4 regions of the Cohnella candida genome follow, and region 1 is predicted to be linked to each of the others. Evidence: predicted binding sites of a transcription regulator. Region 1 holds the regulator's gene; each other region holds the start of a gene.
What was found. The regulator LexA, encoded in region 1, represses DNA repair genes until DNA is damaged. The targets are predictions, from matches to a motif close to CGAACATATGTTCG.

Region 1 (4,923 bases):
GGACGGATTTGATCCAGGCGATCCGGTTCCCGGCCGCCGAGCCGCTTATCGCGTTCGTGCAGGCGGTGCAGAAAGCGGCTGCGGTCGACGCGCACGTCGTGCCGGAGCCGTGGGACATGCCCGGGTACGAGCATCCGGTCATCATGGCGGCGGGCACGTTCATCCAAGGGGGCAGCCTTGAGCTGTCCGCGGACGCGCCGATCCGCGAACCCTATATCGCTTATATGCAAGGCGGGCTCACCTATGCCCATGTGAAGCTGGCGGTACGCCAAGCGTGCTTCGATCTGGCTGCCAAAGGGTATGTGAAAGGGTAGCCCGACGTTCGGAAATCGACAAACACCGCCGAGTCAGTCCGTTAAATAACCTTACATTCCTTGACACGTTTATGTAGGAAGGCTAAAATGAAAGTGATTTCAAATCCTACAAAGTCCCCATGGAAGGTTGATACGACATGGCTGGCGATGAAATACGCAGGAATATGGCGCTGTTTCCGATCGGGATCGTCATGAAACTGACGGACCTGACGGCTCGCCAAATCCGCTATTACGAGCAGCATGAACTGATCCAACCCGCTCGGACCGCGGGCAACCAAAGGCTCTTTTCCTTTAACGACGTAGAGAGGCTGCTGGAGATCAAAGCGCTGATCGAGAAGGGCGTGAACATCGCCGGCATCAAGCAGGTGATGAACCCCGTCGGAGACGGTTCGGACGAACCGACCGTGATCAACGAGCAATCCGAGGTCAAACGCAGGGAAATGACCGATTCCCAGCTGCACCGCATGCTGAAGCAGCAACTGATGACCGGCAAGCGGCCGGGCCAGGTATCGTTGATCCAAGGGGAGCTTTCCCGTTTCTTCAAGAGCAAGTAATAACGGCCGTGCCGTAAATCAAGGAGGCAGTCATGACCACCTTTACACGCGAAGACATTTTGCGCAACGCGAAGGAACAGAACGTTCGTTTCATCCGCCTTCAGTTCACCGATCTGCTGGGCACGATCAAGAACGTGGAAATCCCCCTGAGCCAGTTGGAAAAAGCGCTCGACAACAAAATGATGTTCGACGGTTCTTCCATTGAAGGCTATGTCCGGATCGAAGAATCCGATATGTACCTGTATCCGGACCTGAGCACCTGGGTCGTATTCCCGTGGGTGACGGAAGACCGGATCGCCCGGTTGATTTGCGACATTTACATGCCGGACGGCACGCCGTTCGCGGGCGACCCGCGCGGCATTCTGAAGCGCGCGCTGCAGGAAGCCGAAGAGATGGGCTTCACGGCCATGAACGTCGGTCCGGAGCCGGAATTTTTCCTGTTCAAAACGGACGACAAAGGCAATCCGACCACGGAGCTGAACGACCAGGGCGGATACTTCGACCTGGCGCCGACGGACCTGGGCGAGAACTGCCGCCGCGATATCGTGCTTACGCTCGAAGAAATGGGCTTCGAAATCGAAGCCTCCCACCACGAAGTGGCGCCGGGCCAGCACGAGATCGACTTCAAATACGCGTCGGCCATCAAGGCTGCCGACCAAATCCAAACGTTCAAGCTCGTCGTCAAGACGATTGCCCGCCAGCATGGTCTTCATGCGACGTTTATGCCGAAGCCGCTCTTCGGCGTGAACGGTTCCGGCATGCACTGCCACCAATCGCTGTTCCGCGGCAACGAGAACGCGTTCTTCGACGCGAACGACAAGCTGGGCCTGAGCACGACCGCCCGCCACTATATGGCCGGCATCCTCGCGCACGCCCGCGGCTTCGCTGCGATCACGAACCCGACGGTCAACTCCTATAAGCGGCTCGTTCCGGGCTACGAAGCGCCGTCCTACGTCGCTTGGTCCGCGAGCAACCGCAGCCCGATGATCCGCATCCCGGCTTCGCGCGGGCTCAGCACCCGCATCGAAGCGCGCAACCCGGATCCGGCAGCGAATCCGTACCTGGCGCTCGCGGTCATGTTGAAAGCCGGCCTCGACGGCATCAAGAACAAGCTGCCTCTCCCGGCACCGGTAGATCGCAACATCTACGTGATGAGCGACGACGAGCTGGCCGATTCCGGCATTTCGAGCCTGCCGTCCAACCTCATCGAAGCGCTCAAGGAAATGCTGCGCGACGACGTCGTGTGCGAAGCGCTCGGCGACCACGCTTTGAGCCACTTCTACGAGCTCAAGGAAATCGAGTGGGACATGTACCGGACGCAAGTCCACCAGTGGGAACGCGACCAGTATTTGACGATGTATTAATGGCATGAAAAATCCCTTGGCGCTCGAGCGCCAAGGGATTTTTGTTTGTTCGGGTGCTGTGGTGATGGCTCTGCTCCTAGGTTGAGGCGGCGAACGCTTGTTCGGGTGTTCGTATTCGCCTCGAAATAGCTTGCCACGTCCACTATTTCAGTCGTTTGACCGAGATTCCATCGATATATCCTCCCACGTCCACTATTTGAGTCGTTGTACCGCGAATCCCGTCAAAATAGCCTCCGCACGTGATGTTCATGCGGACGGTGGGGATAGGGAGCGGATGGTTACTAAACTGCGTGGGAGTACGTGCTGATCGCGGAATTATGCTACGCAGAGGTACTTAACGACGATCGAACAAAAATTGCGAAAAGCGAACATACGTTCAATCGTCGTTATACATGCCCCTAATCAAGACAAAACAAAGGTAACACACCGAAATAGAAATAACGCGGCACACGCGCTAATCAAGACAAAACCGAGGTAGCAAGCCGAAATAGCGCGCCACACGCGCTAATCAAGACAAATCCTAGGTAGACCGCTAAAATAGCGCGCCACGCGCGCTAATCAAACCAAAAACCGAGATAGACCGTCAAATTGCGCGCCACCCGCGCTAACTCACATACCCTATAGAACGAAAACTCCCGGCCGGCAACCCGGTCGGGAGTTTTCATTTGTAGGATGTAAGAAGCGGCCCGTCACATGAAGGAACGTATTAAGCCGATGACCTTGCCGAGGATGCTTACATGCTTCAGGCGAATCGGTTCCATGGTGGAGTTCTCCGGCTGCAGACGGATGTGGTCCCGTTCTTTATAGAACGTCTTGACGGTCGCTTCGTTCTCTTCCGTCATGGCGACGACGATCTCGCCGTTGTTGGCCGTCTGCTGTTGGCGCACGATGACGTAGTCGCCGTCATGGATGCCGGCTTCGATCATGCTTTCGCCCATGACGGAGAGCATGAACACGGGCTGGTCGCCAACCATCGTGACCGGCAGCGGGAAGTACTCTTCAATATTCTCCGTAGCGGTAATCGGTACGCCCGCGGTGACTTTACCGACGAGCGGGATCTGGCGGACGGTAGAGGTGAAGCCGAACACGGTTTCGTCATCGTCCAATATCTCGATCGCGCGGGGTTTGGTCGGGTCCCGGCGGATCAGGCCTTTCTTCTCCAGCCGGTCCAGATGGCCGTGAACGGTAGAGCTGGAAGCCAGTCCGACGGCTTCGCCGATTTCGCGCACGGAAGGGGGATAACCTTTCTCGCGGACTTCGTTCTTAATGAATTCGAGAATCGCATTCTGGCGATTGGACATCTTGGACACGTGTGCCCCTCCCTAAGACAAGTACATGATGACAAATTATAACACAGAACTCGAGTTCGCACAAACATTCGTTCTTCCGAACAAATGTTCCGAAAAAGCGTTGACTCAAACGTATGTTCGTGTTACGATCATACCAGAACAAACGTTTGGGGTGGAGATCATGGTACAATCTTGGGCATTGGGTTCACATACATCTTCCGTTACGGCCGTTCGCCGTTCGTCTTCTTCTAATCGGGGACAAGCTTCTTCTCGTCAAGGTTCCGGCCAACGCTGGCGCTTGGCCAGAATGATGTTCTTCGTACTGGCGTTCGCCATTTTGTTCAGCGGTTTCGCATTGGTGAAGACGTTCGCCTCCGAAGAGAACGTACAGCCGGCTTCGACCGCGGAGAAAGTGGTTTACGCCGACAGCGGCGATACGCTCTGGCACCTGGCGGCTACCTTAAAGAAGGATTCGATGGATACGCGCAAAGCCGTACGGCTGCTGATGGAACGCAACGACCTGCATGATCCCTCCCTGAAGAACGGACAAATGTTAATCGTTCCGAATGAAATGCTCCCTTAAGCGATGACGCGACAAGGCCGGCATGGGATATTCCCGTGCCGGTTTTTGCATTTTGTTCACCTTGACAGAGGGGGACGTCAGTGGCAAAGTAGAAGGGATACAGGAGAGGAGGGTTCCCATGGAAAAATTGATCGCCAGGATCAACGAACTGTCACGTAAACACAAAACGGTCGGGCTGAACGAATCGGAGCTCGCCGAGCGGGATCGTCTTCGTAAGGAATATTTGCAAGTTTTCAAGAACAATTTTAAACAACAGCTGGACAGCATCGAGTGGACGGATGAGAAACCGTCGCTGCCCCACTGACGTATAGAAGCTTGAGAAGATGATATAGGTAGGCAGGCTTCGGTCGAGAAGACCTGCGAACAGGAGGAACGTCATGTCCCGCTCTTGGGAACGAATGGTTCAACGCAATGCTAAGAAAGTGGATAAACGCCGCAAAAAAGAAGGCAAGCCGTCTCTGTCGTCGAAAACCGCGCAAGTGGAGAAATTTTCGGGCCGCAACTTCATTTTTCCCGCGCTGCTCATCTTGTTGATGGTATTCTACGTCGTCGTGTTCGCTCCTTGGGCGACTGACGTAAAGCAAGACACCACGATGTTCTGGGTGACGTTGGGCTGTTATGCGCTGCTGGCGCTTTTCTATTTTATGCGCCGCCCGTACCTGGGCGTGACCCGAGATACGTTGGAGACCCGCAAGTTCACGGGTTATCGGACGCTTCGTCCGGGCGACATCCGCAAGATCGTCCTGTCCCCGGGTTACGTCGTGATCGAGCCGGCCAAAGGCACGAACTGGGTTTTCTCGAAGTTCATCAACAGGTTCC
Region 2 (4,923 bases), 640 kb from region 1:
TTTTTGCGGGCTAGCGCGTACGCGGCTTCCAGCTCTACGTCCGTGTCCAGATCGCCGAGCGCACGGTCGGCGTCTTCCTTGGCAATACCCCGTTGGAGCAGCTCCTGCCGGATCAGCCGCCTGCCTTTGCGTTGTCCCGTTGCCCGTTGTTCGGTGTACCGCTTGGCATAGGCCGTATCGTCGAGCATCCGTCGCGAGCGCAACCGATCCAAGCAGCTTTGGATGACGTCCGCCGCGAAGCCTTTGCGTTTGAGCGCGTCCGACAGCTCCCGGCTTGTCCTCGCTTTGCGTTCGAGGATGTTCAGAGCGGCGCGGTAGGCTTCTTCTTGCGCTTCTTCCTTGCGCAGCGTTTCCCATTCTTCCGGCGACAATCGCCGCCCTTTCAACAAACGCATGCTCACGAGCGTATCCTCGTGCACCGTGATGACGGTTTCGTGACGATCGGCGGCGGAAGCGGCCGACGCGCCGGCAATCAAAGCGTCGACTTCATCATTCCAATCTTCGGTATTCGATGCCGGCGGTATAGAGAAGTTTGGCTCGAATTCGTCCGAATGATCCGGTTTCAATTCACCGAGCAGCCGGATCGCGATTCGGTACATGCCCGGCTGCTTCGGATGCGATTCGACGGCGGCCACTTCCGCTTCCGTGATCCGAAGGAATCGGTCCGCAACGGACGGTTCGCCGGACGAACCTTTTTGCGGGCTTTCCGTCTTGGAGCGCTTGCCTTTCGCCGCCGTCTTCCTCGCGTTTTCCGAACGCTTGCCGGATCCCCTTTTGCCGAATCCGTTCAAATTTCATTCCTCCTTATCAAAAGCAAAAAAGCGGCAGGCGAAGCTGCCGCTGGATTGCATGAATTATTCGAAGTCCGGTTCTTCTTCGTCGTCATCGGACGAGAATGCCGCCGGTTTCGCCGAAGCCGCAGCGCTCAGGGTCGCTTCGCGGATCTGCTTCTCGATCTGCCAGGAAATCTCGGTATTGTCCTTCAGGAACTGCTTCGCGTTCTCCCGGCCTTGTCCCAAGCGTTCGCCGTTATAAGAGAACCAAGCGCCGCTCTTCTGGACGATATCCATCTCGACGCCGATGTCGACGATGCTGCCTTGCTTGGAAATGCCTTCTCCGTACATGATGTCGACTTCCGCTTGCTTAAACGGCGGCGCGACTTTGTTCTTGACGACCTTGATGCGGGTGCGGTTGCCGACGACGTCGTTGCCCTGCTTCAGGGATTCGATGCGGCGGACGTCCAGGCGCACGCTCGCGTAGAACTTCAATGCGCGGCCGCCGGGAGTCGTCTCCGGGTTGCCGAACATGACGCCGACCTTCTCGCGCAGCTGGTTGATGAAGATCGCGATCGCCTTCGACTTGCTGATGGCGCCGGACAGCTTCCGCATCGCTTGCGACATCAGGCGGGCTTGCAGGCCGACGAAGGAATCTCCCATGTCGCCTTCGATTTCCGCTTTCGGAACGAGAGCCGCTACGGAGTCGACGACAATGATGTCGACCGCGCCGCTGCGTACGAGCGCTTCCGCGATCTCAAGCGCCTGTTCCCCCGTATCCGGCTGGGAGAGCAGCAGTTCGTCAATGTTGACGCCGAGCTTGCTGGCGTACAGCGGATCGAGCGCGTGTTCGGCGTCGATGAAGGCCGCTTGTCCGCCGGCGCGCTGCACCTCGGCGATGGCGTGCAGGGCGACGGTCGTCTTACCGGACGATTCCGGTCCGTACACTTCGATGATTCTTCCGCGCGGGAATCCGCCGATCCCGAGCGCGATATCCAAGGCAAGAGATCCGCTGGAGCACGTCTCTACTTGCATTTGTGCGTTTTCTCCGAGTTTCATGATGGAACCTTTACCGAATTGCTTCTCAATCTGGCGCAGGGCCATCTCCAATGCGGCGCGACGATCTGACAACACACCCACATCCTTATCTCGTTTAATAAATTCATCATAGCCTTTTTTCTATCGTTTGCCAAGCATTTTGAGAACATTTGTTCGTTTTATTTGCGAAAAAGAACCGCAGCAAAGTATTCTTCGCTACGGTTCTTCCGCAACTTTCGATAAAACTTTACCATACCGTCGTTCCGTTGACAACCGTTTTTCGCAATTTTTTGGTCCCGGCGGGACAATAATAGACCCAGTATAGCGAAATGTAAAAGGATAAGTAACGCTCGTTTACTTAAACCCGGCCGCAAAATCACCTAACCCGTGCCAACGCCGCGCTTATTCCCGGCCGGTCAGCGCCAGCCACAACCGATAGAGCGCGCGCTTCGACGCGCGCAGGCGGATGCCCTCGCGGTCGCCGGACAGCTGCAGCTTTTCCGTACGGGTCGGTTTCCCGCGTTCGGCCAGCCCGAGGTACACGAGCCCGACGGGCTTGCCTTCGGACGACGCGGGACCGGCCACGCCGGTCACCGACACGCCGAAGTCCGAATCGGCAAAGCGGCGCGCGCCCTCCGCCATCGCGGCGGCCGTCTCTTCGCTGACCGCGCCGGGCGCGCCCTCCCCCTCGAGCAGCCCTTCGGGCACGCCGAGCAAATCCCGCTTCACCGCGTTCGTATAGCTGACGACGCCTCCCAGGAACGCATCCGCGCTTCCCGGCACCGTCGTCACCATCTCCGCGACCATGCCGCCGGTGCAGCTCTCCGCCAGCGCGAGCGTGCGCCGCTGCCGGAGCAGCAGCCGCATCACTTCCGTCTCGATCGGGATATCTTCCTCCGCGTACAGGAAACGATCCGTCCGGCGGCGGATTTCGACCAGCGTCGATTCCATCTTCCGCTGCGCCTCTTCGGCATTCGGCGCCTTGGTGGACACGCGCACCGCGACTTCGCCTTCCTTGGCATACGGCGCGATCGTCGGATCGCTCTGCTCCCGCACGAGATCGATCAGCAGATCCTCGAGCGCGGACTCCCCGATCCCGGCGAAACGCATCATGACGGAATGCAGCGTATCCGCCTGCCCGAGCAGTTCCCTCAACCATGCCGAGGCGTCGTTCTCGAACATCGGCTTCATTTCCCTCGGCGGTCCGGGGAGCAGCAAATAATGCGTCCCGTCCGCCGACAAAGCGTTGCCGATCGCGAGCCCCGTGTTGTTCCGCAGCGGCGTCGCGCCCTCGACGAGCAGCGCCTGCTTGCGGTTGCTCTCGATCAACGCGGCTCCGCGGCCCGCGAACATCTCCTCCAGCTTGCGCATCGTCGGCTCATGCTCTTCCATGCCGCGTCTCAAATACGCGGCAACCGCGTCGCGGGTCAGATCGTCCATCGTCGGGCCCAGCCCTCCCGTGAACACGAGCAAATCCGCCCGTCCGCGCGCCAATTCGATCGTTTTCAACAGCCGGTCCATATTGTCGCCGACCACGGTCTGATAGTAAACGTCAATGCCCAGCTCCGCCAAACCCCGCGACAGAAACTGGGCATTCGTGTTTACGATTTGACCGAGGAGCAGCTCCGTGCCGACCGACACGATTTCCGCTCTCAAGCTCATACGTTTCGGCGCACCTCTTTCTCAGCCGGGCCGGACGTGCCTGCCGGCGGATCGGATACCGGAATGAGATTTTTGTTTTTGACGAAGTAGTCGATCCCGGAATAGACGGTAATCAGAACGGCCGCCCATACGGCGATCAGGTCGATACGAACGTCGATGAAGTTAAACGGGAAATTGTTGATCAAGAGCACGATGATCATCGCGATCTGGATCGCCGTTTTCCACTTGCCCCACTGGCTGGCCGCCACGACGGTACCGTCGAGCAGCGCCACCTGGCGAAGGCCGGTGACCGCCCATTCGCGGCTGATGATGATAATGGCGACCCAAGCGCCGAGTTTGCCCATCTCGACCAGCGAGATCAGCACCGCCGCCATGAGCAGCTTGTCGGCCAGCGGATCGAGCAGCTTGCCGAGGTTCGTCACGATTTTGCGCTTGCGCGCGATATAGCCGTCCAACCCGTCCGTGCTCGCCGCGATGATGAACAGGAGCAGCGCGACGATCTGGTTATAGGAGATGGAGTAATCCCCCATGACCAGCACGCCGAGATCCAAACGAACGAGCAGAACGAACGTGATGATCGGAACGATGAAAATGCGGGCAAGGGTTATCTTGTTGGCTAAGTTCACGCGATTCCCTCCCCGGAAAGGTCGTATTCGTAAGCGTGGGTGATGCGGACCCGGCGGATGTCGCCGATTTCCGCGCGGATGCCGCTGATGTACACTTCGCCGTCGATTTCTGGCGCGTCGAATTGGCTGCGGCCGATAAAGACGTCGCTCCGTCCGTCATACCGCTCGACGAGCACTTCCAGCGTGCGTCCGACGTATTTCGAGGCGTTCTCCTGGGCGACTTGGCGCTGGATTTCCATCAGCGTGCTGGCCCGGGTTTCTTTCACCTCGTCCGGAATTTGATCCGGCAGCCGGCTGGCCGGCGTATCCTCTTCCTGCGAATAAGTGAACACGCCGAGGCGGTCGAATTTCATTTCGCGGACGAACTCGCACAGTTTGGCGAAGTCTTCCTCCGTCTCGCCGGGAAAACCGACGATCATCGAGGTGCGAAGCGCGACTTCCGGGATGCGCGCGCGGATTTTGGCGACGAGCTCGCGAACGTCGCGCTGCCTGCCGGGGCGTCTCATCCTCTTCAGAATGGCATCCTCGCTGTGCTGAAGCGGCATGTCGATATATTTGCAGATTTTCGGATTCGTCGCCATCGTCTCGATCAGCTCGTCGGTGAAAAAGCCCGGATACGCGTAGTGCAGCCGCACCCATTCGACGCCTTCCACCTCGGAGACGCGGTTCAGCAATTCCGGCAGCTTGAAGCCCTCGTACAGGTCCACGCCATAGTTCGTCGAGTCCTGCGCGATCAGGCTGATTTCCTTCACGCCTTGTGACGCCAGGTTCTCCGCTTCCGCCACGATCGATTCGATCGAACGGCTGCGGAATTTGCCTCGCAT
Region 3 (4,923 bases), 780 kb from region 1:
TGTATACGCCTTCCCGCTTCCATGCCGATCCCAGCGTGAAGGAGTTCCTGAGCCTGAACGCGGACGTGGCGAAACACCTGATCGCAGGCAAGTTGGAGTGGGTCCGCCGCGATCCGGAGGATCTCGGGAACGACGAAGGCGCCGCGGTTCACGTGAACGGCAAGCGGGCCGGCGCCTACCGGGAGCCCGGCGGCGCGCTCCACGTGCTGGACACGACCTGCACGCACATGGGCTGCGAGGTCGAATGGAACGACGGCGAACGGACGTGGGACTGCCCGTGCCACGGCTCGCGGTTCTCCTTCCGCGGCGAGGTGCTGGAAGGGCCGGCGAAAAAGCCGCTGAAGGTCATCCGGTAGAAAAAAAACGGGACATCCCGGCGCAGCCCGCCGCGGTGTCCCGTTTCGCGTTCAAGTTTACTTCCCGTAGTCCTTCAAAAGGGCGGCTATTTCGCTGATATAGTTCGTCAGCCTGACGCTGATTTCCGACCGCATCACCTCGCGGACCATCCCGAAACGGTCTTCGTACCCCCGGCAGACGAACCGGTGATACACGACCATATCCGCCTGCTCGTCGTTCAAAATCTTGATATTGCGCCGGCTCAGCTCGCGCTTTACCTGGTACATATCCTTGGTGACCCGGTTCATGATTAACTGCGTCAACGCGGCGAATACCTTCTTCATCACGTTCGTCGAATGCTGGACCTCTTCCAAACTGTTTTGGAGGATGGTCAAAAGATGCGGCAGCAGGACGTAATCCCGGATCATTTTCAGCTCTTCCGGCGTGGCCTGGCCTGCGGGTTTCGCATCGTTCCGCGACTCATATTGCTCTTGATGTTCGGTCAACAGCATTTTCGACTGCCAGCGTACGTTTCCCTCGAGTTTACTCACCGATAATGACCTCCGATCTGGGCTGCTCTCTCGCGGGCTACGCCCGACTCCAGCAAGGAAGACGCACGCATGATGGCGGCATCGCCGAATCGATCCTTGATCGAATCCGTGGCCCGTTCCAGGTTGTACACCGTCGTCCGGTCCTCGAACAGCGTGAGCTGATACGTGTCGTCATCGGAAAGTTGCGTGAGCGAAATGAAAAGGCGGCTGATCGGCATCCCCCGCCAATGCTGCACGAACAATTGACGCGCGGCGGCGGCCACCTCGTGGGTGAGCGACGTCGCATGCGGCAGCGTCGTTTGCCGCCCGAACGAGAGCATCCGCTCCCCGTCGGTTTCCACGGCGCCGACCGACACGACCCGGCCTTGCTTGCCCAGGCGGCGCGCCCGGCGGCAGACTTCGACGACGAGCTCAAGGAGCACCACCTCGACGTCGGCCAATTTGCGATAAAGGCGGGCGCGCAGCGCTTTGCCGTGGCTGACGGATTGCAAAGCGCCGCGAACCGAGGACACCACCGGACTGGGATCGATGCCCCGCGCCGTCTGCCAGTAGTATTCGGCTTGGATATCCGATTGTTTGCCCATTTCCTTCCGCATTTTCCGCTTAAATTCGCCGAGCTCGAGCCGGGCGATGTCGCCGATCGTCCGCAAGCCCATCCGCCAAAAATGACGGGTCATTCTGGAGCCCACCATGAACATTTTGTCGACGGACAGCGGCCAGAGTTCGGTCTCGATATTGCCGTCATCAAGCTTAAAGATGCCCTCCGAACGCTTCTTCGCGAAGTTGTCCGTCGCCATTTTGGCGAGTATTTTCGTCGGTCCCACGCCGACCCGCGACCACACGCCGGTGGACAAAAGCACCTTCGTCTGGATCTGATGCGCGAGGGATTCCGCGTCTCCCCTGCCGAGCAGGGAACCCGTCACGTCGAGAAATTGTTCGTCGATCGAGTAGGGCTCCACCAGGTCCGTGAACGATTCGTATATTTCCGTGATGAGCAGGGAAACGGTGATGTAGGTCTGCATCCGGGGGCGTATGACCACGAGATCCGGACACTTGGCGATGGCTTCCCCCACGCGTTCGGCCGTCGTGACGCCGCGGCCTTTCGCGATCGGGCAGGCCGCGAGAATGATGCCCGACTTGCGCTCGGGATCCCCGACGGCTACCGGCTTATCCCGGTATTCCGGGTGAGCGGCTTTCTCGACCGACGCATAAAACGATTGACCGTCGATCAACATGATGGTGCGATCTCGCTGTTTACCGGTCGCCATTGAAACCCCTCCGAACAAATGTTCCCGAGTGATTCTTATTATAATCAGAACGCTTGTTCGTATTCAAGTGGCATTTTCTCCAAAATTGTCGTCCGAAATAACGCCCTCCGGTTCATTCGGCGGCTCGAAACTGGTACAATCGGAAGCATACGAGCCTGGATCGGGGGGTGCGAGACATGTGCGGAAGATACACGATCACCATTACGCTGGAAGAACTGATGATGCGGTATTTCGCGGATTTGCCGGCGACTCCGTTCGAGCTGCCACGCTTTAACGTGGCGCCGACCCAGATGGTGCCCGCCGTGGTCCATGACGGAGAGCGCAACCGGCTGGGCTTGCTCAAATGGGGCCTGATTCCCCCTTGGGCGGAAGAAGAGAAAATCGGCAGCCGCATGATCAACGCCCGCGCCGAGACGCTGGAGGAGAAACCGGCTTACCGGAACGCTTTCCGCCGCAAAAGATGCCTCATCCCCGCTGACGGATTTTACGAGTGGAAAAGCGCTCCGGGCGGCGGCAAACGTCCCTACCGGATCGTCCTCCGGAGCGGCGGCGTCTTCAGCATGGCCGGCTTGTACGAGACGTGGACGGCGCCGGACGGCCGCAAGGTGAGCTCCTTCGCCGTCATCACGACGGAGCCGAATCCGCTGATGGCGGGCATCCACGACCGAATGCCGGTGATCCTGAGGCCCGAGGACGAGCCGCTGTGGCTCGACCGGCAAGTACAGGATCCCGCCCTGCTCAAGCCTTTGCTTGTCCCCTACCCGGCGGCGGAGATGGACGCCTACGAGGTGGACAAGCGCGTCGGCAGTCCCGCCAACGACGACGCCGCGTGCCTGGAGAGGATCACGGGCTGAACGCACCGAATAGCAAAAAAAACGTTCCGGTTTCGGCCTTTCCGCCGATTCCGGAACGTTTTTTTCTTGTTCGAATGCGAAACCTACCGATATTCCCTGGGGATGCGGCGCGCGACGCCCGTGCGGATCGCGGCCTCCACGACGCCGTCGCGGAGCCTCTTCACGACTTCCTGGTTGAAGACGCTCGGAATGATGTACTGCTTGTTGCGCTCTTCGTCCCGGATGACGGAAGCGATCGCTTCCGCGGCGGCCAGCTTCATTTCCTCGTTGATCTCCGAAGCCCTGCAATCCAGCGCCCCCCGGAAAATGCCGGGGAAGCACAGCACGTTGTTGATCTGGTTCGGATAGTCGGAACGCCCCGTGGCGATGACGCCGACGATGTCCTCCGCTTCCTCCGGGGAAATCTCGGGCGTGGGATTCGCCATCGCGAAGACGATCGGATCCCGGGCCATCCGCATGACGTACTCCCGCTTGAGGAGGCCGCCGGCGGACAACCCGATGAACACGTCCGCTCCCTCCAGCGCTTCCCGCAACCCCCCGCTGATCCGCCTCGGGTTCGAATGCTCCGCGTACCAGCGCCACATCGGCTGCGCGTATTCCCGATCGGCCGTCAAGATACCGTCCCGGTCCACGCCGATGATTTCCCCGACGCCGGCGGCCATCAGAATCTTGCTGCAGGCAACGCCCGCCGCCCCGACGCCGCACACGACCACCTTCGCGCTGCCGAGGTCCTTGCCGACCACCTTCAGCGCGTTAATCAAACCCGCGTAAAGTACGACGGCCGTGCCGTGCTGGTCGTCGTGGAAGACCGGAATGTCGAGCTCTTCCCGCAGCCTCTTCTCGATTTCGAAGCAGCGGGGCGACGAGATATCCTCGAGATTGATGCCCCCGAACGCCGGAGCGATGGCCTTGACGTGGCGGATGATTTCTTCCGGATCCTGCGTATCGAGGCAGATCGGAAAGGCGTCGACGCCGGCGAACTGCTTGAACAGCATCGCCTTGCCTTCCATCACCGGCATGGCCGCGTACGGCCCGATGTTGCCGAGACCGAGCACGGCCGTGCCGTCCGACACGACGGCGACCGTATTGCGCTTAACCGTCAGGGCGAACGCTTTGTCCGGGTCTTCGCGGATCGCCATGCAAACGCGGGCGACGTCCGGCGTATAGACCCTGGACAGATCGTCGCGGTTTTGGATCGGCGTTTTGGGCGTGATTTCGATTTTGCCGCCGAGATGCAGCAGGAACGTCCGGTCCGAGACGTTGACGACGCGAATTCCGCTTAATGCCTTCAAGCCGTCCGCGATGCGGTTCGTGTGGCCGTCGTCCGCCACCATGACGGTCAAATCCCGGATCGTCGTATCCCGCCCGGTCTGGATGACGTCGATGGCGACGATATCCCCGCCCGCCTCCGCGACCGCGCTTGCCACCTGGCCGAAATGGATCCGGTCCGTTTGCATTTCAAGCCGGATAATGACGCTTTTGCCGCCGGACATCCGGGCCGTGGTGAGACTCATATAATCGAACCCCTTGTTTGTCGATTGTTCGTACGATGCCGTTTATCCCTCTTCGTTCACGAGCACTTTTTTCCCGCGGAGGCGGAGCAGCATCGGAACGACCAGCCAGAGGACGGCGGCGGCGATGAAGACGGCGGAAATCGGTTTGTGCAGGAAAATCATGAAATCGCCGTTGGAAATCGTCAGCGCCCTGCGCATGTTGTTTTCGATCATCGGCCCGAGCACGAGGCCCAGGACGAGCGGAGCGAGCGGATAATCGTTTTTGGCGAGAAAATACCCGGCGACGCCGCAGCCGATCAGAAGCAGCAGATCGAATGTCGTGTACTGCACGGCGTAAACCCCGAAAACGGAAATCGCGACGATGAGCGGAATCAAATATTTGGGCGGAGTCTCGATGATT
Region 4 (4,923 bases), 1.0 Mb from region 1:
GACAGAAGACCGGCTATTTCCACGATCAGCGCCAAAACCGCGCCTCGATCGCCCCGCTTATGAAAGGGTGGGGAGAGAGAAGCGGCATCCGGACGGAAGAGCGAGAGACGGAAAACGGCAAGGAGCTCGTTCCCGTCAACGCTAACGGCAACGCCGTGACGTTCCCGTATTGGGACGGGGCGACGGTGCTGGAATGCTTCGCGCACACCGGAAGCTTTACGCTTCACGGCTGCCAATACGGCGCCAAAAAAGTGACGTGCCTCGACGTGTCGGCCCACGCGATCGAGACGGCCAAGCGGAACGTCGAGCGCAACGGGTTTTCCGACCGGGTGGAGTTCGTCGTCGAAGACGCGTTCGAATATTTGCGCCGCCAAGTCGCGGGCCGCGAAGAACGGGCGGCCCGGGCGCGCAAGGACGCTTCGTCCGGGCAGAAGGTCGATACGTCGAAGCCGCTGACGTCGGAAGGGCGCACTTGGGACGTGATCATCCTCGATCCGCCGGCTTTCGCCAAGACGAAGAAAGCGGTGACCGGCGCCTGCCGAGGCTACAAGGACATTAACCTGCAGGCGATGAAGCTGCTGAACGAAGGCGGTTTTCTCGTGACGGCAAGCTGTTCGTACCATGTCCGGCCGGACCTCTTCTTGGAGACGATCCAGGAAGCGGCGCGGGATGCGGGCAAAACGCTGCGCCTCATCGAGTGGCAGGGCGCGGGCCGGGATCATCCGCGGCTGGCGGGCGTGGAGGAAGGCCATTATTTGAAGTTCGGAATTTTCGAGGTCCGCAGCCGTACGGAGCTGTAAGGATACATAAGAAAGGTACGCGGTTGAAAACCGCGTACCTTTTTTGCGTTTAAGCGCAACTACGTTTCCAAGGCCGCCGGCCTCTTCCTCCATGGCCAATAGGCCAGCGGGAGCGCAAGGAGAGAGCAGGCGACGTTGAAAATCGTTTGGGCGTGGGCGATTTGGGCGGAGGGGTCCGAAGGAGCCAGCAGCTCCGCGGCTCCCTGCAGCAGAGGCATCAAGGGAAAGAACAGCAAGGCGCCGCTTACGTTCAACGCCAGCTGGGAGAGGGCGACGAACCGGCCGCCGGGACCTCCGCTTAAAGACGCCACGAGTCCCGTGAAGCAGGTGCCGACGTTCGCGCCGAGCACGACCGCGATACCGGCTTCGGGAGACAAAGTGCCCGCTCCGGCGACGGCCATCGCCATGCCGATCACGGCCGAGCTGGAATGGACGACGGCCGTCAGAGCCGCACCGCCGAGCAGGCCCAAGTAAGGATGGGCGGAGGCGGTCTCCATTAAGGAACGGAAAGCGCCGCTGTGCTGCAAAATGTTTCCCATGCCAAGAAGGATCTCGAATCCGATCAACAGGAAGCCGAAGCCGGCCAGCGCCACCGAGCCGTACCGGAGCGGAAGCAGCTTGGAGGCCGGGGCTTTGCCGGCGCGGTTCATTTCGCCCGATACGGCGGTCCAAAGCCAGCCGATGAAGGAAACCGCCAGCAGCGCCCACCCGTAACGGTGAAGCTGCAGGCTCATGATTTCGGTCGTAAGGGTCGTGCCCACGTTCGTACCGAGGATAATGGCGAAGCTTCGCCCGAAAGGAATCCAGCCCGCGTTTACGAACCCGATCGTCAGCACGGTGACGGCGGTGCTGCTTTGCAAGGCGGCCGACGCCGCCGTGCCGAACAGAAATCCGCGTAGCGGCGTGGAGGTCGCCCGGGACAGCCATCCGCTCAGACGGTTGCCTGCCCAACGGCTCAGGGCGGCTTCCGTCAGCTTCATGCCCCCGATCAGCAAGATGAACCCGACAACCGACGAAAACAGCAAAGCGGCGTACAAGCGGAGTCCTCCTTCGTTTTGCGCTTGGTCTCCTCCCCAACCTATGCCCGTCCGAAGCCGGACATGATGCCGCGGGCCGCGAAAGTTTGTTAACAAAGTGTTAGAAAAAAACGCAAAGCGCTCATCCGCCGCCCCCAAAAGTTCTAACGTCTCGGTGGTATCTTGGAAGCATGGAAAGATCAGAGACCGGGGAGGAACACCCATTTGAATTTAGACGTGATTTTGTTCGGCAAGCGTGCCGTACCGATCGACAACCGCGCCAGGATGGCGGAGAGCCGGAAGAAGTTCGACGATCGCGTTCGGGAAATGGCGGACGACCTGGAATTCCGGCGCCAGTGGAAGAAGGTTTCGAAAATCGAGCTGTGGTCGAGCGCGGCGATTTTCCAGTTCGACGACGGAAGCAAATGGTACTTGAACATTTCGTGACAACGGGCCGATTCGGGCCCGTTTTTTCGTTTCCGGGGGCGTTTTGGAGGATGATGACAACGGCGAACGTCTGTGCGCATCGAACGCCGTATGTTACAATGACAAAATAAGCGTTCGGCGGTTGGCCGCCGGCAGGGAGGGGACGGAACATGTCGCTGCGGCTCGTGACGGGTCGATCCGGGAGCGGGAAATCGCGTTTCGTGATGGACGAAATCCGCGGCAAGCTGAGGGAGGACCCGCAAGGCTCCCCGCTGGTGCTGCTCGTGCCCGAGCAGGCTACGTTCGAAGCGGAACGGACGATGGCTTCGACGCCGGGATTGGGCGGCTTCCTCCGGGTCCAGGTGCTCAGCTTTCGCAGGCTGGCGTACCGGGTGCTGCAGGAAACCGGCGGACTGGCCGTCATTCCGATCCATGAAAACGGCAAAGCGATGCTTTTACATAAAGTTTTGGAGACTCGGCGCGAACAACTGAAGCTGTTTCGGGGAGGCCCTTCGGAGGCCGGGCTCATCGCCCGGTTGAACGAGCTGCTGACGGAGTGGAAACGGTACGCGGTGTCTGCGGACCGGGTGGCGGACGCGGCCGGGGGCGGTTTCGGGGGAGCGGAGACGCCGCTGCTGGCGGACAAGCTGCACGATCTTTCCCTGATTTACGGAGACATCGAAAAGGAGCTCGCGGGCCGCTGGATGGACGGCGAGGACATGCTGGCGAGATTGGCCGTCGGCGCGGCTTCTTCGGATTGGCTGGCCGAGGCGGAAATTTGGCTGGACGGTTTCCATGGCTTCACGCCGGGTGAGCTGGCCGTAATCGAAGGGCTGCTTCGCCGGGCGAAGCGGGTGACGGTCGCCTTGTGCGTGGACAAGCCTTTCGGGGCGGGCGAACGGCCGGACGAGCTGCATCCGTTCCATCCGACGGCCGAAACGTCGGCGCGCCTGTGCGAGCTTGCCGTCGCGGCAAACGTTCCGGTCGAGCCGCCGGTCGTACTGGATCCGCCTTCGGGGCCGCGGTTCGCCGGCAATCCGGCGCTCGCGTTCCTCGAGCGGAATTGGGAACGGAGAACCGCCGTATGGCAAGATGACCCCGAGGTGCTCCGTCCGGAGCATCCTTCGTGCGGCCTGTCTCTTCATGCCGCGTCGAACCGGAGGGCGGAAGCGGAAGCCGCCGTCCGCGACATGCTGCGCCGCGTGAGGGAGGAAGGCTTCCGTTGGCGAGATTTGGCGGTGTTCGTGCGCCGGATGGAGGATTACGCCGACCTTCTGTCCACCGTTTTATCGGACTATGGAATCCCGTACTATTTGGACGGCAAAGCTCCCGTCGCCCATCACCCGCTCGTGGAATTCATCCGTTCGGCGCTCGAGTGCGCCGTGGGCGGCTGGAAATCCGAAGCGGTGTTCCGCTGCGCCAAGACGGACCTGCTCGGCACGCCGGAGCGCCGGGTCACCCGGGGAGAAATCGACCGGCTGGAGAACTACGCGCTCGCGGCCGGCATCGACGGCTGGAGATGGCATGACGACCGGCTTTGGCGTCCGCTTTCCCGAGGAGACCTCGAGGAGGAAGGTGAAGCCGGGGCGAGACGGGAATCGGAGGCCGATGAGCTGATCCGCATCCGTGACGCGTTGCTGACGCCGGTGCGGACGCTGGAGAAGCGCCTGAACAAAGCGGATTCGGTGCGGGCGTTATGCGAAGCGTTGTACGGGTTCCTGGAGGAGACGGGGGCCGCCGACGTGCTGGAAAGCTGGAGCCTTGCGGACGCCGCCGCCGGGCAGCCCGGCCGTGCCGTCATGCATCGCCCGTTGTGGGACGGCGTCATGAACGTGCTTGACCAGCTCGTGGAATTGATGGGCGACGCCAAACCGGACGTCCCGCTGTTCGCCGGCATGGTCGATTCCGGCTTGGAGGAGCTCAAGCTTGGCGCCGTGCCGCCTTCCTTGGATGCCGTGCTCATCGGCAGTCCGGAACGGACGCGGTCCGACCGGCTCAAAATCGTTTATTTCCTAGGCGTGAACGACGGGGTGCTGCCGATGCGGATTCCCGAAAACGGCCTGCTTTCGGAGCCGGAACGGGAACGGTTGTCGGAGGCGGGGCTGGAGATGGCGCCGGGCGCCAAACGGCGCCTGCTGGACGAGCGGTTTCTCGCCTATTTGGCGTTCGCGACGCCGTCCGTCCACCTCTGGGTGTCCTGGCCGCTCGCGGACGATGAAGGCTCGGGCCTGCTGCCGTCCGAATGGATCCGCCGTCTGCGGCGGCGTTTCCCCGGCCTTCCCGTGACCCTCGAAGCCGCGGAACCGCAGCCGGGGGATCCCGAGGAGAAACAGCTCGACTTCGCGGTGCAACCGGGCCGCGCACTCACGCACGTCCTGACGCGGCTGCGTCAGCTGCGCGGCGGGGAAAGCCCTTCGCCGGGCTGGTGGTCCGTTTACAATTGGCTGATGGAACGCGAGGAATGGCGGGGACGTCTGAGCCGCCTGCTCGTTTCTTTGAGATACAAGAACGAAGAACGGCCGCTGGCCGCGGAGACGAGCTCGCTGCTGTACGGAGACCGCCTGCTTGCCAGCGTGTCCCGCATGGAGCGTTTCGTCGCTTGCCCGTTCCGGCATTTCGCTTCCCATGGGCTCCGGCTGCGCGAACGCCGCCTGTACCGGGTCGACGCTCCGGACATCGGG

Region 2: recA (recombinase RecA) is a predicted target of LexA. The motif match lies at 1,975-1,988, and genes of this name have one in related genera.
Region 3: EAV92_RS04700 (DNA polymerase IV) is a predicted target of LexA. The motif match lies at 2,167-2,180, and genes of this name have one in related genera.
Region 4: addB (helicase-exonuclease AddAB subunit AddB) is a predicted target of LexA. The motif match lies at 2,327-2,340, and genes of this name have one in related genera.

The regions. Positions count from the first base shown of each region.
Region 1 covers NZ_CP033433.1:1,800,483-1,805,405, reverse strand. The annotation lists gene EAV92_RS08510 (methionine gamma-lyase family protein) at 1-314, shown strand, start outside; gene EAV92_RS08505 (MerR family transcriptional regulator) at 452-868, shown strand; gene glnA (type I glutamate--ammonia ligase) at 901-2,232, shown strand; gene lexA (transcriptional repressor LexA) at 2,922-3,542, opposite strand; gene EAV92_RS08490 (LysM peptidoglycan-binding domain-containing protein) at 3,703-4,104, shown strand; gene EAV92_RS08485 (DUF896 domain-containing protein) at 4,223-4,408, shown strand; gene EAV92_RS08480 (hypothetical protein) at 4,482-4,923, shown strand, end outside.
Region 2 covers NZ_CP033433.1:1,156,158-1,161,080, reverse strand. The annotation lists gene EAV92_RS05390 (regulatory protein RecX) at 1-791, opposite strand, end outside; gene recA (recombinase RecA) at 855-1,904, opposite strand; gene EAV92_RS05380 (competence/damage-inducible protein A) at 2,214-3,467, opposite strand; gene pgsA (CDP-diacylglycerol--glycerol-3-phosphate 3-phosphatidyltransferase) at 3,470-4,099, opposite strand; gene rimO (30S ribosomal protein S12 methylthiotransferase RimO) at 4,096-4,923, opposite strand, start outside.
Region 3 covers NZ_CP033433.1:1,022,410-1,027,332, reverse strand. The annotation lists gene EAV92_RS04710 (FAD-dependent oxidoreductase) at 1-356, shown strand, start outside; gene EAV92_RS04705 (YhjD family protein) at 414-887, opposite strand; gene EAV92_RS04700 (DNA polymerase IV) at 884-2,155, opposite strand; gene EAV92_RS04695 (SOS response-associated peptidase) at 2,332-3,009, shown strand; gene EAV92_RS04690 (NAD-dependent malic enzyme) at 3,093-4,523, opposite strand; gene EAV92_RS04685 (tripartite tricarboxylate transporter permease) at 4,566-4,923, opposite strand, start outside.
Region 4 covers NZ_CP033433.1:796,756-801,678, forward strand. The annotation lists gene EAV92_RS03615 (class I SAM-dependent rRNA methyltransferase) at 1-800, shown strand, start outside; gene EAV92_RS03620 (Na/Pi cotransporter family protein) at 860-1,837, opposite strand; gene EAV92_RS03625 (hypothetical protein) at 2,042-2,263, shown strand; gene addB (helicase-exonuclease AddAB subunit AddB) at 2,413-4,923, shown strand, end outside.